Arcticibacter tournemirensis: one gene and its partner. The protein of the gene in region 1 interacts with the protein of each later gene in a pairwise test. Links are inferred from orthologs where the notes say so. Each region holds a gene or a part of one and is shown in the gene's direction. Other genes may lie near its edges.

Region 1 (6,557 bases):
GTATCAGAAACGCGAAATTATTCAGCATATTTTCCACAAGGTCGCCCCGTCCGCTTTCTTCGAGCCCTAACATTGTAAAATACGAATCCCAGTAATAGATTTCGCGAAAACGTCCTCCCGGGACTATATAAGGGAAAGGCAAACTAATGAGCGATGTATATTGAGCATACTTGTCGGGGTTCCGTTGCAGTACTTTCCAAAGCTCATTGATATGAGCTTCTACCCCGGCTTTGATATCACTTTTATAGATGCTGCCAGCATGATCAGGTAACTCAAAATTTTTCTCTACAAAATCATGTAGGTTAAAGTCAGGTTTGCTTTTATTTTCCCGATATTCTTGGATGATATCATCAGGCTTACCCTTGGGAGTACAATCAGGAAAGGTTTTACTATCTTCAAATATACCCGCTGATTGTACGGCTTCAAAAAGAGCCGGATATAAGTCGCGCGGCGAATCGTGTTTTACCATCTTCTTTTCTTTGCACGAGGCAAGAGAAATGAGAATCAAAACTACTGAAAGGAACGAAGTTGGCTTCAAGTTCATCATAATCGGAAAAAGAATACACAGTAAGAACACGAAATATGCCAGAGAAGTTTCCTAATACTCTTCTCCCGAATTGTCACAGTTTAGAAAGAATATAAGTTACAACATACATATCTCAACTAATCATCTATTTTTGGATGTAAAATCAGAAAGATGAAAATAAAAACACTTTTCGCAGCAGTTGCAATACTGGCATTCGCGGCATTCAAACCAGCTTTAAAAACAGAAACATTTACAATTGACACTAAAAACTCATCAATAGAGTGGGTTGCGGCAAAAGTAACAGGGAAGCATAATGGGACGGTTAAGATCTCCTCAGGAAACCTGGTATTTAACGGCAAATCGCTTCAGGGTGGTTCATTTACAACAGATATGAACAGTATCGCTGTAGTTGACCTGCAGGGAGAATCAGCGCAGAAACTAATCGGGCATTTAAGATCGGATGATTTCTTCTCGGTTGAGAAACACCCCACTTCCGAGTTCAGGATTACTAAAGTGAGCCCTGCGGGAACGGATCAGGTGAACATCACCGGAGATCTTACGATCAAGGGAATCACTCAACCGATCACTTTTCCTGCTATTGTAAAAAGACAAGGCAACGCCGTCGTTGCTGTTGCCAAAGGAGTTAAAGTTGACAGAACGAAATACGACATTAAATACGGTTCCAAGAGCTTTTTCGGCGGTATAGGCGACAAAGCAATTGACGACGAATTTACACTATCGATTAATCTGGCAGGGAAAAAATAAGTTGTGAGTTGTAGGTTGAGGGTTGTAAGTTGTGTGTGTTGTAAGTTAATATATTCAGAGCAAGATACTTAACTCATCTATTTATTAATTAAACAGTGAAACTCACAACCTGCAACCTGCAACTCACAACTCTCCCCGTATCCTGAAAGCATCATCCTTCAGTTCTACCCTGCCCATAGGTTCACTTTTAGCATGGTAGAACAGGCAAAGCCAGTTTTCTTTTGCGGCGAGTTTTCCGAACTCTTCGCGAAGTTCCATTGAACGGGCTCCATCGAAGTCGTATTTTGCTTTAAATCTGCGTAGTAGCTGCTCGGGTTCGGGAAGGATATCTCCTCCGTAAAACGCCTTTTCGCCTCCATCATTGATAAGAAATACCTGGTGAAAGGGACAGTGTCCGCCCGTAACTTCGTAGCTGATCCGCTCATTCAGCTGTCCGTTGCCTTCTATAAAATGAATGCTTCCGCTTCTCTGAACTACGTCGAATATATCTGTATGGTAAGAGCTTGAATGGCTACTGTATGCTGTTTCCCATTCATTGCGATTGATGACGTACTCTGCATTAGGAAAAGTGAGCTGCATACTGCCATTATTATCGAAGATCATCCCTGCGGCATGATCAAAATGGAGATGCGACATCAGTACCATACTTACGTCTTCGGGGTCATACCCGGCTTTTCGTATGTTTTCATGAATTATAAGCTTCCCCTCATCATTTTTGTAGCCCAGTCCCGTATCAAAAACGAGTAAACCCGCCGATGTTTCGACCAGGAATGGCTGGACATAAACAAACAATGACGCGGGACGATCTTTCGGATTATGTACTTCCGGATCGAAGGGAATAAATTTTTTTGATTTATCAACAGAGTAAGAACCTTCGTATAATGGAACAACTTTCACAATAAACTGAATAAACTGACAGTGAACAACTTAAAAACAAACGCCGAATAAATAAGAGATTAAATAGTATATTTATCCCGTAGCCTAAACAAAGATATGCAAAAAAGGTGGGTAGAAAATGAAGTTACAGACCACAAGGCTGTAGAGGAACTGAAACATCTATTAAATATAGATGAAGTTCTTGCTGCCTTGCTGGTAAGCCGTGGTATCACTTCTTTTGAAGCTGCACGCTGTTTTTTCAGGCCCGATCTTTGCCATCTGCATGATCCTTTTCTAATCAAAGATATGGAGGCTGCTGTTGTAAGGATCGAGCAAGCGTTAAGGAATAAAGAGAAGATACTGATTTACGGTGATTACGATGTAGATGGCACGACAGCAGTATCGCTGGTTTACCATTTTTTCAGCAAATACCACTATTCTATTGAATATTATATCCCTGACCGATATAAGGAAGGATACGGAATTTCAACTCAGGGAGTAGATTACGCAGCTGCGAACGGCTTCAGCCTGATTATCGCTCTGGACTGTGGAATAAAATCAAACGATAAGATTGATTATGCCAACAGTTTAGGTATTGATTTTATCATTTGTGACCATCACTTCCCCGGAACTGCCCTGCCAGATGCAGTAGCGGTTCTTGATCCAAAGCGTGCCGACTGCAACTATCCCTATAAAGAACTTTCTGGTTGTGGCTTAGGATTTAAGCTAATCCAGGCCTTTGCTCAGCGCAATGATATTCCCTTCGAAAGTATTTTATGCTATCTCGATTTGGTAGCTGTAAGTATTGCATCGGATATCGTACCGGTTACAGGCGAAAACAGGACGCTCGCGTGGTATGGTCTAAAGCGACTGAATGAGTCGCCCTGTTATGGACTGTCTGCGCTCATGGAGTTATCGGGTAAAAAACAATATACCATTTCGGATGTAGTGTTTACTATCGGTCCGCGGATTAATGCATGCGGCAGAATAGACGATGCCAGGCATTCTGTGAATCTCCTAATATCATCGACACGTGAAGCAGCAAAAAGTCAGAGCGCCTTGGTAGATCTGAAGAATGCGGAGCGAAAAGAGCATGATGTTTCTATCACAGAGCAGGCATTAAAAATGATAGAAGCAGAGCCGGCTTTATTGAACCGCAAAACCACAGTGGTTTATAATGAAGGCTGGCATAAGGGAGTAATTGGAATAGTGGCCTCGAGATTAACGGAGAAATATTACAGACCGACCATTGTACTGACGAAGTCGAACGGACATATCGCAGGTTCGGCACGTTCGGTATTAGGGTTTGACCTGTACGAAGCGCTCAGCGGATGCAGCGATCTTCTTGAGCAGTTTGGAGGCCATAAATATGCAGCAGGACTAACTCTTAAGCCGGAAAATATTCATGCACTTCGAGAGCGGTTTGAGGATATTGTTTCGCAAACGATCCCTGACCAATTGCTTACACAGGAAATCAGTATTGACGGAAGTTTAGATCTCGCAGCCATTAATGGTAAGTTTTTCAGAGTTCTTACCCAGTTTGCTCCATTCGGCCCGCTGAACCCAACACCTGTTTTTCTCAGTAAAAACGTGTACGTTTGCGGTTCGGCCTCGATTGTTGGCAGCAACCACATTAAGATGACTGTAAAACAGAAAGGATCGCCAGCGTTTGACTGCATCGGTTTTGGAATGGGCCAGTATTTGCCTCTGGTCGACAAGGGACAGGTCTTTGATATATGTTATACTATCGAAGAAAACATTTGGAAGGATAAACGTAGTGTACAACTTAACATTAAAGGGATCAGAAGTGCATCATAAGCATAAAGCAACATGATACTTAGAGCAGAGAATCTTGTAAAAAAATACAAACAACGGACGGTAGTTAACAATGTTTCTTTTCATGTAGAGCAGGGCGAGATTGTAGGGCTGCTTGGCCCGAATGGAGCAGGAAAAACGACTTCATTTTATATGATTGTAGGCCTGATCAAACCAAATGAGGGGCATGTTTATTTAGAGTCTGAAGATATCACGTCCGACCCAATGTACCGGCGTGCGCAAAAGGGAATTGGTTATCTTGCCCAGGAAGCCTCCGTATTCAGGAAGCTTACTGTAGAAGATAATGTAAAAGCCGTTCTCGAAATGTCGAAACTTAGCAAGGCAGAACAAAAGGATAAACTTGAAGAACTTCTTACTGAATTTAGTTTACACCGTGTCAGGAAAAACAGAGGCGACTTGCTTTCGGGAGGGGAACGCAGAAGAACAGAAATCGCCCGTGCACTCGCAGCAGATCCGAATTTTATTCTTCTTGACGAACCATTTGCCGGAGTGGATCCCATTGCGGTTGAAGAAATACAATCTATTGTAGCCAAATTAAAGAACCGAAATATTGGAATCCTGATTACAGACCATAATGTGCAGGAAACCCTTTCTATAACAGACAGAGCTTATCTTCTGACAGAGGGAAAAATTATGCTAACAGGCACTCCACAGGAAATAGCAAACAATGAGATGGCCAGAAAATTCTATCTCGGCCAGCATTTCGAACTTCGTAAAAAGAAACCCAGCAACACGCCCTCGTCATGACTTTTGTAAACTCAATTTTTACCTGGTTCATGAAGAAAAGAATGCACCAGATAGATCTATTTGTTAAGTATCCGCATGATGTACAGGACGAAGTGTTCAGAAACCTCATAGCATCGGCAAGAACTACCGAATGGGGTAAGCTCCATAACTACGATTATATATTTAATCAGGAACAGTTTAAGCAGGCCTTCCCTGTACAGAGCTATGAGACTTTGAAACCTTACATCGAAAGGATGATGAAGGGTGAACAGAATATTCTCTGGAGTTCAGAAATAAACTGGTTTGCAAAATCCTCCGGAACGACAAACGACAGGAGTAAGTTTATTCCAGTGAGTGCAGAGTCGCTGGAAGAATGTCATTACAAAGGGGGCAAGGATATGCTTTCTATCTATTGTAATAACAGGCCGGACTCTATGATCTTTACCGGCAAATCATTGGCCCTTGGTGGCAGTCACCAGGTAAATAACCTTAATGAGAATATTTTCTATGGGGATCTGTCTGCTGTTCTAATCAAAAATTTACCATTCTGGGCCGAATTTTACCGAACACCGGATATGTCTATTACATTAATGGACAATTATGAGCAGAAGATCGATGCCATGGCCAGAGCGACTGAGCATGTAAATGTGACAAATATCTCGGGAGTGCCAACATGGACCGTTGTACTTGCAAAACAACTACTGGAACTTACAGAGAAGGATAATTTGCTGGAAATTTGGCCTAATCTGGAACTATATATCCACGGAGCAGTAAAATTCACACCTTACAGGGAACAGTTCAGGAAGCTAATCCCCTCTGACTCAATGTATTATCTGGAAACCTATAATGCATCAGAAGGTTTTTTTGGCATTCAGGATCTTTCAGACTCCGAAGAAATGCTATTGATGCTTGATTACGGGATCTTCTACGAGTTTTTGCCGATGGAAAACTTTGGTGATGAAAACCCTTCAACCCTTGGTCTTTCGGAGGTGGAAATAAACAAGAATTACGCCCTTATCATATCGACCAATGGAGGCCTATGGCGCTATATGATCGGTGACACAATAAAATTCACATCGCTATCGCCTTTCAGGATACAAATTACAGGCCGAACGAAACATTTTATCAACGCCTTTGGAGAAGAGGTGATCATAGATAACGCCGAAAAAGCACTGACAAAAGCATGCTCCGAAACAGGAGCGATTATCCGCGACTATACTGCCTGTCCTATTTATTTTGAAGGAAATGACGCCGGCGGACACGAATGGATCATTGAATTTGAGCAGATGCCCAATAACATAGAGATCTTCACCGACACGCTGGACAATACCTTAAGAGAAATAAACTCGGATTACGATGCTAAGCGTTTTAAAGACATGGCATTACGCCGTCCTTTAATACACATAGCCCCCGAAGGTACATTTTATAACTGGCTTAAGAGTCTCGGCAAGCTTGGCGGACAGCATAAAGTACCCAGACTGGCTAATGAAAGGCAATACGTAGAGCAGATACTGCTGTTGATGAAAAAGAAGGGCTGATAGGAATATTTCGAAACTGAGATATCCCCCGCTTCATTCTCAATTGTCCATTTTCAATTGCTCATTGTCATGTCCTGATTTCTTTTTCCGTTTTTTTGGAAACATTAAGGAAGCCACGACACTCACTGTCAATATCAGCACAATTATCAGCAAAGAATGGGATGTTGTGAAACCCCAGCTCTTCAACCAACCGTGCGCCAGCATTTTCACGCCTATAAACACGAGGAGAACCGCCAGCCCTACTTTCAGATAATGAAACTTGTGAATGATATTTACTAACAGGAAGAACA
Region 2 (6,611 bases), on another replicon or contig:
TTTCTACAGCGATGTTTGAAAATGAAGAAGCCTTTCATGAAAATACAGAGAACCTGGCAAAGTATCTGTATGAAATATCCACTCATCCCAAGATTAAACCTGGAGAGCTGTATGTAGCGTACTTTAAAAATGTTCAGATAGAAGGCGAACTTCTGGATGCTATTGGAATATTTAAATCGGAGACAAAGGAAACCTATTTCAAAGTATATCCTGATCAGAGCGGTTTCAAAATGGAATATGAACAGGAGGCTATAAATATTCAGAAGCTGGATAAAGGCTGCCTGATATTCAGAACATCAAAAGAAGAGGGCTACAAGGTGGTGGTGACCGATCAGACGAACCGGAATGCGGAAGCCGTTTACTGGAAGGATGAATTCCTCAAGCTGAAGATCAGGAACGACAGTTTTAATCAAACCAACAACACACTGGGAGTATACAAGAGTTTTGTCAGTACGAAACTCGACGAGGAGTTTGAAATGAACAAAGCCGATAAGATCGATCTCCTGAATAAGTCGATGAAGTATTTCAAGGAAAAGGAAAGTTTCGATATAGACGAGTTTTCAAACGAAGTGATTGGAAACCCTCAGGCCATCGAGTCGTTCAAAAACTTCAAGTCCGACTATGAAAAAGAGTTCGACACTCAAATAGCTGATTCCTTTGATATTTCATCCGCTGCTGTAAAAAAACAGGCCCGTGTATATAAAAGCGTACTGAAGCTTGATCGTAATTTTCACATTTATATCCACGGGAACAGGGAGTTGATTGAAAAAGGCTTTGATGATGGAAAATCAATGAACTATTATAAGGTGTATTTTAAAGAAGAGGAATAAGAGGGGCACATTGTGGAAATTTGTTGTTCTCTGCATCTCAATGATATAAACTTAAATTTAATATCATGGCAGAGCTTACTACCCGCAATGATCGTAGCTCAGGAAGAGCAAAGCATGCGCCCCGTTTAGATCTCACCCCGATGGTTGATCTGATGTTCCTGCTAATCACGTTTTTTATGCTTACCACTACATTGGCCAAGCCATCAGCGATGGATATAGCCATGCCTTTGCAGGATGAAGAACCGATCGGCCTGTCTGAAAGCAGGACAATGACTATTTGTATCGGTCATCATAACCAGATTCAATGGTACATGGGTACTCTCGAAGATCCGTTGATCACTCCGGCTCTGACATCGTTTGGAGCAGACGGAATCAGGAAGGTTCTTCTTGGGGCTGTTTCCGAAGTAGAGAAGATCACGGGCAGTAAGAAGAAGGGCCTGGTGGTACTGGTGAAACCAAGCAGTAAAGCGGTGTACAAGAACGTGGTGGATATTATTGACGAATTGCAAATTACAAAGGTACCTTCTTATGCAATTGTGGATATTTCAGATGAAGAAATACAGCAAATGAAAATGTCGGGGATTTATTAGGCTTGATCTTTTTTTGTAACTTGAACCGCTTATCCCTGAATGGGAGTTCGTAAAAAAGCAGCAAAAAAGTATGGCGGAAAATGAAGCCCGAAAAGAAAAAGGCGGGTATGAAAAAAGGATCAGCTACTTTTTGGTAGCTTTACTGTTAATGGCTCTGTCCTGCACTCCTTCCGTTAAACAGGAAGACCTGTACGGCACGTGGAAATATACAAAAGTTGAAAACCCGAATCAGGGAACTCCCAATGCAACTTCAGGAGACGAGTTAAAAGAGAACGATCCCTCCATCAGCTTTAGTGCCAGCGACAGTTTAAAGATGATCTGGGGCGGGAAAGTATTGTCACGCGGTACTTTTAAGCTTGAGTATCCTACCATATCCTATAAAGAACAATTACCCGGCGGTACAACGCGGAATATCCGTTTTCTGATTAAAAAGTTTGCAAACGACGAGATCGTTTTTGAAACGATGGAAGCTGACGCGGTAAGAGTAACGGCTAAACGAACTGCTCCCTAAAACGTCAGTCTCTTCCCTGGCGGTAATGTTACAGACCCACCTTCCATTGCTATATTTCAAACGGAGAATTGAAGAAGTTCGGGAATGGCTTCTTTTAATCCTTAACTTCGCAGCACAATATGAAAGTTGTTATTGCGGAGAAACCTTCGGTTGCGCGTGACCTTGCAAAGGTATTTGGAAAGACGACAAAGAAGGATGGATATATTGAAGGTCCAGGCTATTCGTTTACATGGGCTTTTGGCCATTTGGTGCAGCTGGCTCCACCTGAAGTTTACGGATTTAAAGGATGGCGGGTTGAGAACCTTCCGATGTTGCCCGAAAGATTTAAACTGGCGGTAAGGCAACAGAAGACTGCATCAGGTACTTCAGATGATCCGGGAGTAGTGAAGCAACTGAATATCATAAAAAAACTCTTTGATGAGGCGACAGAGATCATTGTCGCCACGGATGCCGGAAGGGAGGGAGAGCTCATCTTCCGCTATATTTATTACCATCTCAAATGTAAGAAGCCATTCAAAAGGCTCTGGATCTCATCGCAGACGGATGAGGCTATAAAGAATGGTTTCAGGAACCTGAAGCCAGGCACTGAATACGATACCTTGTTTTTTTCTGCCCAATGCCGGTCGGAATCCGATTGGATTGTAGGTTTAAATGCAACGCAGGCGCTGAGTATTGCTGCCGGAAACAGGGCGGTATTGTCGTTAGGCCGTGTTCAAACGCCTACTCTGGCAATGATCTGCTTCCGATATCTTGAAAATAAAAACTTTAAGCCGCAGATTTATTTTCAGGTGGCGATCTATCTGAACAAGGATGATGTCGGCTTTCGGGCGCTTTCTATAAAGAATTTTAAGGATGAAGAGACCGCTCTCGAAGTACTTAAGAAGGTAAGAGATGTTGCATCAGGTGATGCTGCCGGCGGACTGATACAAAACGTTGAAGTGAAGCCAAGGAAGGAACAGCCACCGTTGCTGCACGACCTGAGCAGTCTGCAGCAGGAGGCCAATAAGCGGAAGGGTTTTACGGCCGATCAGACGCTCAGTCTTGCACAAACGCTGTACGAATCAAAATTGATTACCTATCCCAGAACCGGAAGCCGTTATATCGGAGAGGATGTGCTGGCGGGTATTCCGCAGCTCATTGAGAATCTGGAACATCACCCGCTTTTCGGCAAGCAAGCTTCGTTTCTGAAAACAGCAAAACTGAATAAGCGGAGTGTCAATGCAGCGAAAGTTACCGACCACCATGCATTGTTGCCTACAGAGAATGTTCCGTCGGGCCTTTCTCCCGATCTTCAGGCCGTTTACGATCTGATTGCAGGTCGAATGCTGGAGGCGTTTCATCAGGAGTGTATAAAGGAACTCACCAAGATCACCATTGAATCGGGTTCTTTATTTGTCGCTAACGGGACCGTCATCCAGTCGCCGGGCTGGCGTTCTGTATTTAATCAGAAGGATGATGAAAAGGAGGATGAGGACAATGCAACGCTTCCTAAAGTAAGTAAGGATGAAAGTCTTCCAATCGAAAAGAAAGAAGTACTGGAGAAGCAAACGAAGCCCAAGGCACTGTATAATGAAGCAAGCTTGCTGAAAGCGATGGAAACTTCGGGAAAAGAAATAGAAGACGAAGAACTGCGGCAGGCAATGAAAAACTCTGGACTTGGCACCCCGGCTACCCGCGCGTCTATCATCGAAACTCTGATCAAACGCGACTATATAAAGCGGGAAAAGAAACTGCTCTTGCCTACAGAGAAGGGCTTGGCCGTTTACGAGCTTGTGAAGGATAAGAAAATTGCCCAGGCAGAATTAACCGGGCTATGGGAGAAACGGCTCGAAGATATCAGGACTGGCGGATCTGTCGCAGAATTTAAAAATGAGATCAGGGAGTATACCCGCACGATTACATCCGAGTTACTGGAAGCAGGCAGAGGCCTCTCCGGCCTTATTGCTGAGCCGGAGCCTGAAGAAGGCGCAGTAATTTGTCCTCACTGTAAAAAGGGCGCTCTTCGTTTTGGGGATAAAGCAGTAAGCTGCAACGGCTATCAGCGTGGATGCAGTTTTGTGATATGGCGAACCATGTCGGGTAAACAATTGACCGATAGCCAGATTATGGAACTCATCGAAAAAGGGCGTACCTCAGTTTTGAAAGGCTTTAAATCAAAAGCCGGCAATAGCTTTGATGCCTCACTTCTTTTGGCGGATGGTAAAGTGCATTTTGTATTTGCACCCAGGACGGAGGAGGCTAAGCAGTAAAGTTTACTGCGTGGTAAGCGCATAAACAGCAAAGGACGCAAGCCAGTGTTCACCCATGTAATCACCGCTGGCCACATGAGGTAATGCCGCCTTTAAGTGAGTGTTTGCAAGGTTAAGAAGGGCCTGCTTGTTTTTTTTGCTGTGCTTGGCAATGCCATACAAGTCCCATGCGCGGCTTAAGTTCAGCCCATCGAGATGTACCAGTTTTCCGTCAGAGCGGTCTTTTACCTGCCCGGGCGCAAGGCTGATCTCCGGTTGAAATAAGGATGGCAGAAACTTAACGACCCAGGTGTGATATTCGGCTGGAGAAAGGATACGCCACATCAGATCGGCTTCTTCGAGGGAGGGACTTAGAAAATCAGAACCGCCTGGTTCCCAGGCAATGGGTGCGTTGCTATCGTCTTTATAAAACCGGAGAGCCGTTTCTTTTATAACTGCTTTAAGGGAGTGGTCTTTTGTGGTTTCCGCATAATCCCACGCCAGCCGCAGTCCAAATGCCAGGTTAGAGTGTTCGCCAACTCTGATAGGATAAACCATCTTCGGAAGATATTCCTGGTACATTAGGGATAATTGTTGGGCCAGTGGATTAAGGTTCATGCTCAGTTGCCTGCCCAAAGGGTCGTCCCAGTTGAGAAGTTCGTTTTGTAGCTGAAGCAGCCAGGCCCATCCATAGGTTCTTTCTAATCCTTTATTCTCCTTTGACTGGAAGATCTTAATTTCCCTGCTGATATTTTCGGTCGAAAGGTTCTGAGCTAATTTTTCTCTTGCTTCGGCGGCCTCGGGCAAGTCAGGAAACAGCTTCAGCAGGCGTACCAGCATCCAGTGTCCATGTACGCTTGAGTGCCAGTCGAAGCATCCATAAAATGCAGGATGATAAGAAGCGGGTTTCCCTAAAAGGGCGCTGTCGGTGAAAGTAATGCCGGTTTTATAAGGGAACTCCTGCTGCATGCATTTTAAAGGAAGTTTCGCAAGGTGAGAAGCACCTGCAGGGGTCAGGATATATTTGCCTTGCCTTATCTGATAATGAGCTTCCTGCGCTTCCGACATATGAGTAAAAATGAATGAGAAGGAAAAGATGGCGACAAATTTGAGAGACAACGAACGCATAATGCTAATATAGGAATAATTAGATTGTGAAGCGATAAGCGTAAGATTCTTCGTCAGGGACTGATATACGGAACTTCTATTACACTAAATTTCAACAATTTTCGTTTCTGCTTAATATATTTACAGAATGAAACGAACAATATTAATTGCAATGGCGGTGTTTCCTGCCATGTTATTTGCACAGAACGGCGCTTTTATGGTTAAAGGCAAAGTAGGGAAATATAATGCTCCGGCGAAGGTGTTTTTACTGTATTCAACTAACCCGGAAACGCAGGTTACCGACTCAGCCATACTGAAGGACGGTTCGTTTTCTTTTAAAGGGTCGGTTTCCGAGCCGGTTACCGGAGTCTTGGTGCTTGATAACAAGGGAGTAGGCTTGCAGAATGTTCGTCCGGAAAGCCAGCCGGATGTGCTTCGCTTTTATATTGAAAAAGGTGATGTAACAGTATCCGGTACCGATTCTTTATCGAAAGCTACGGTGACTGGTAAAACGAATGCAGAGAACAAAAAGCTCAGCGCTCAGTTAAAGCCGGTTGAAAGTAAGATGGCAGCCCTGAACGGCGAGTATAATGCTGCATCGTCTGAGAGCAAGCAGTCAGAACAATTTATGACGGCGTTGCGTGGTCGCTACGAAACCCTGATGCAAGAACAAAATGGTGTGTTGAAGAAATTTATTCAGGATAATCCTTCGAGTTATGTTAGTTTGACCGCTTTGAGAAACGTGGCTGGACAGTCGCAGAATCCTGCGGAAATAGAATCTCTAATTAACAGTCTTTCTCCCGCTCTTAAAAGCAGTGCGTCGCTAAAGCCGCTGATTCAAAATATGGAGGCTTTGAAGAAAACGGCTGTCGGCAGTCAGGCGATGGATTTTACGCAGAACGACCCCGATGGTAAGCCGGTAAAACTGTCGGATTTCAAAGGAAAATATGTTTTACTGGATTTCTGGGCTTCGTGGTGCGGGCCTTGCCGCCAGGAAAACCCGAATGTAGTAACTGCTTTTAACAAGTATAAGGACAAGAACTTTACCATTCTGGGTATTTCTTTAGACCGGCAAAACGGGAAGGATGCATGGTTAAAGGCGATTAAGGATGACGGCCTGACATGGACTCAAGTATCTGACCTGAAGTTTTGGCAAAATGAAGTGGCTGTAATGTATGGTGTTAGGAGCATACCAAAGAACTTTTTAATTGACCCTCAGGGTAAGATCGTTGCCACGGACCTTCGTGGGGAAGACCTGGAACGCAAGCTCGCAGAAGTACTGAATTAAGAGTTGAAAGTTTAGAGTTGAAAGTTCAGAGGTCAAAGTCAAAAGCCGCAAATTTCA

Evidence for each region.
Region 2: the proteins of recJ (region 1) and BDE36_RS22615 interact in binary tests that used the Escherichia coli proteins (3 or more experiments, as listed by UniProt). The link is inferred for Arcticibacter tournemirensis from one-to-one orthologs.

The regions. Positions count from the first base shown.
Region 1 is NZ_VFPL01000001.1:5,070,247-5,076,803, forward strand. What follows is about bases 1,728-4,634. They hold recJ (single-stranded-DNA-specific exonuclease RecJ), read left to right. Parts: upstream 1,728-2,284; coding sequence 2,285-3,985; downstream 3,986-4,634. Other genes in these bases: BDE36_RS21170 (MBL fold metallo-hydrolase), read right to left, coding at 1,728-2,188; lptB (LPS export ABC transporter ATP-binding protein), read left to right, coding at 3,998-4,634. Also shown: alpha,alpha-trehalase TreF, read right to left, coding at 1-547; BDE36_RS21165 (YceI family protein), read left to right, coding at 698-1,291; more of BDE36_RS21170, read right to left, coding at 1,415-1,727; more of lptB, read left to right, coding at 4,635-4,750; BDE36_RS21185 (GH3 auxin-responsive promoter family protein), read left to right, coding at 4,747-6,267; BDE36_RS21190 (TerC family protein), read right to left, coding at 6,307-6,557. UniProt on the Escherichia coli protein: Single-stranded-DNA-specific exonuclease.
Region 2 is NZ_VFPL01000002.1:255,623-262,233, reverse strand. The notes cover bases 1,655-4,615. They hold BDE36_RS22615 (type IA DNA topoisomerase), read left to right. Parts: upstream 1,655-2,050; coding sequence 2,051-4,180; downstream 4,181-4,615. Other genes in these bases: BDE36_RS22610 (DUF2891 domain-containing protein), read right to left, coding at 4,184-4,615; BDE36_RS22620 (hypothetical protein), read left to right, coding at 1,655-1,931. Also shown: BDE36_RS22630 (nucleoid-associated protein), read left to right, coding at 1-830; BDE36_RS22625 (ExbD/TolR family protein), read left to right, coding at 896-1,420; more of BDE36_RS22620, read left to right, coding at 1,491-1,654; more of BDE36_RS22610, read right to left, coding at 4,616-5,287; BDE36_RS22605 (TlpA disulfide reductase family protein), read left to right, coding at 5,415-6,554.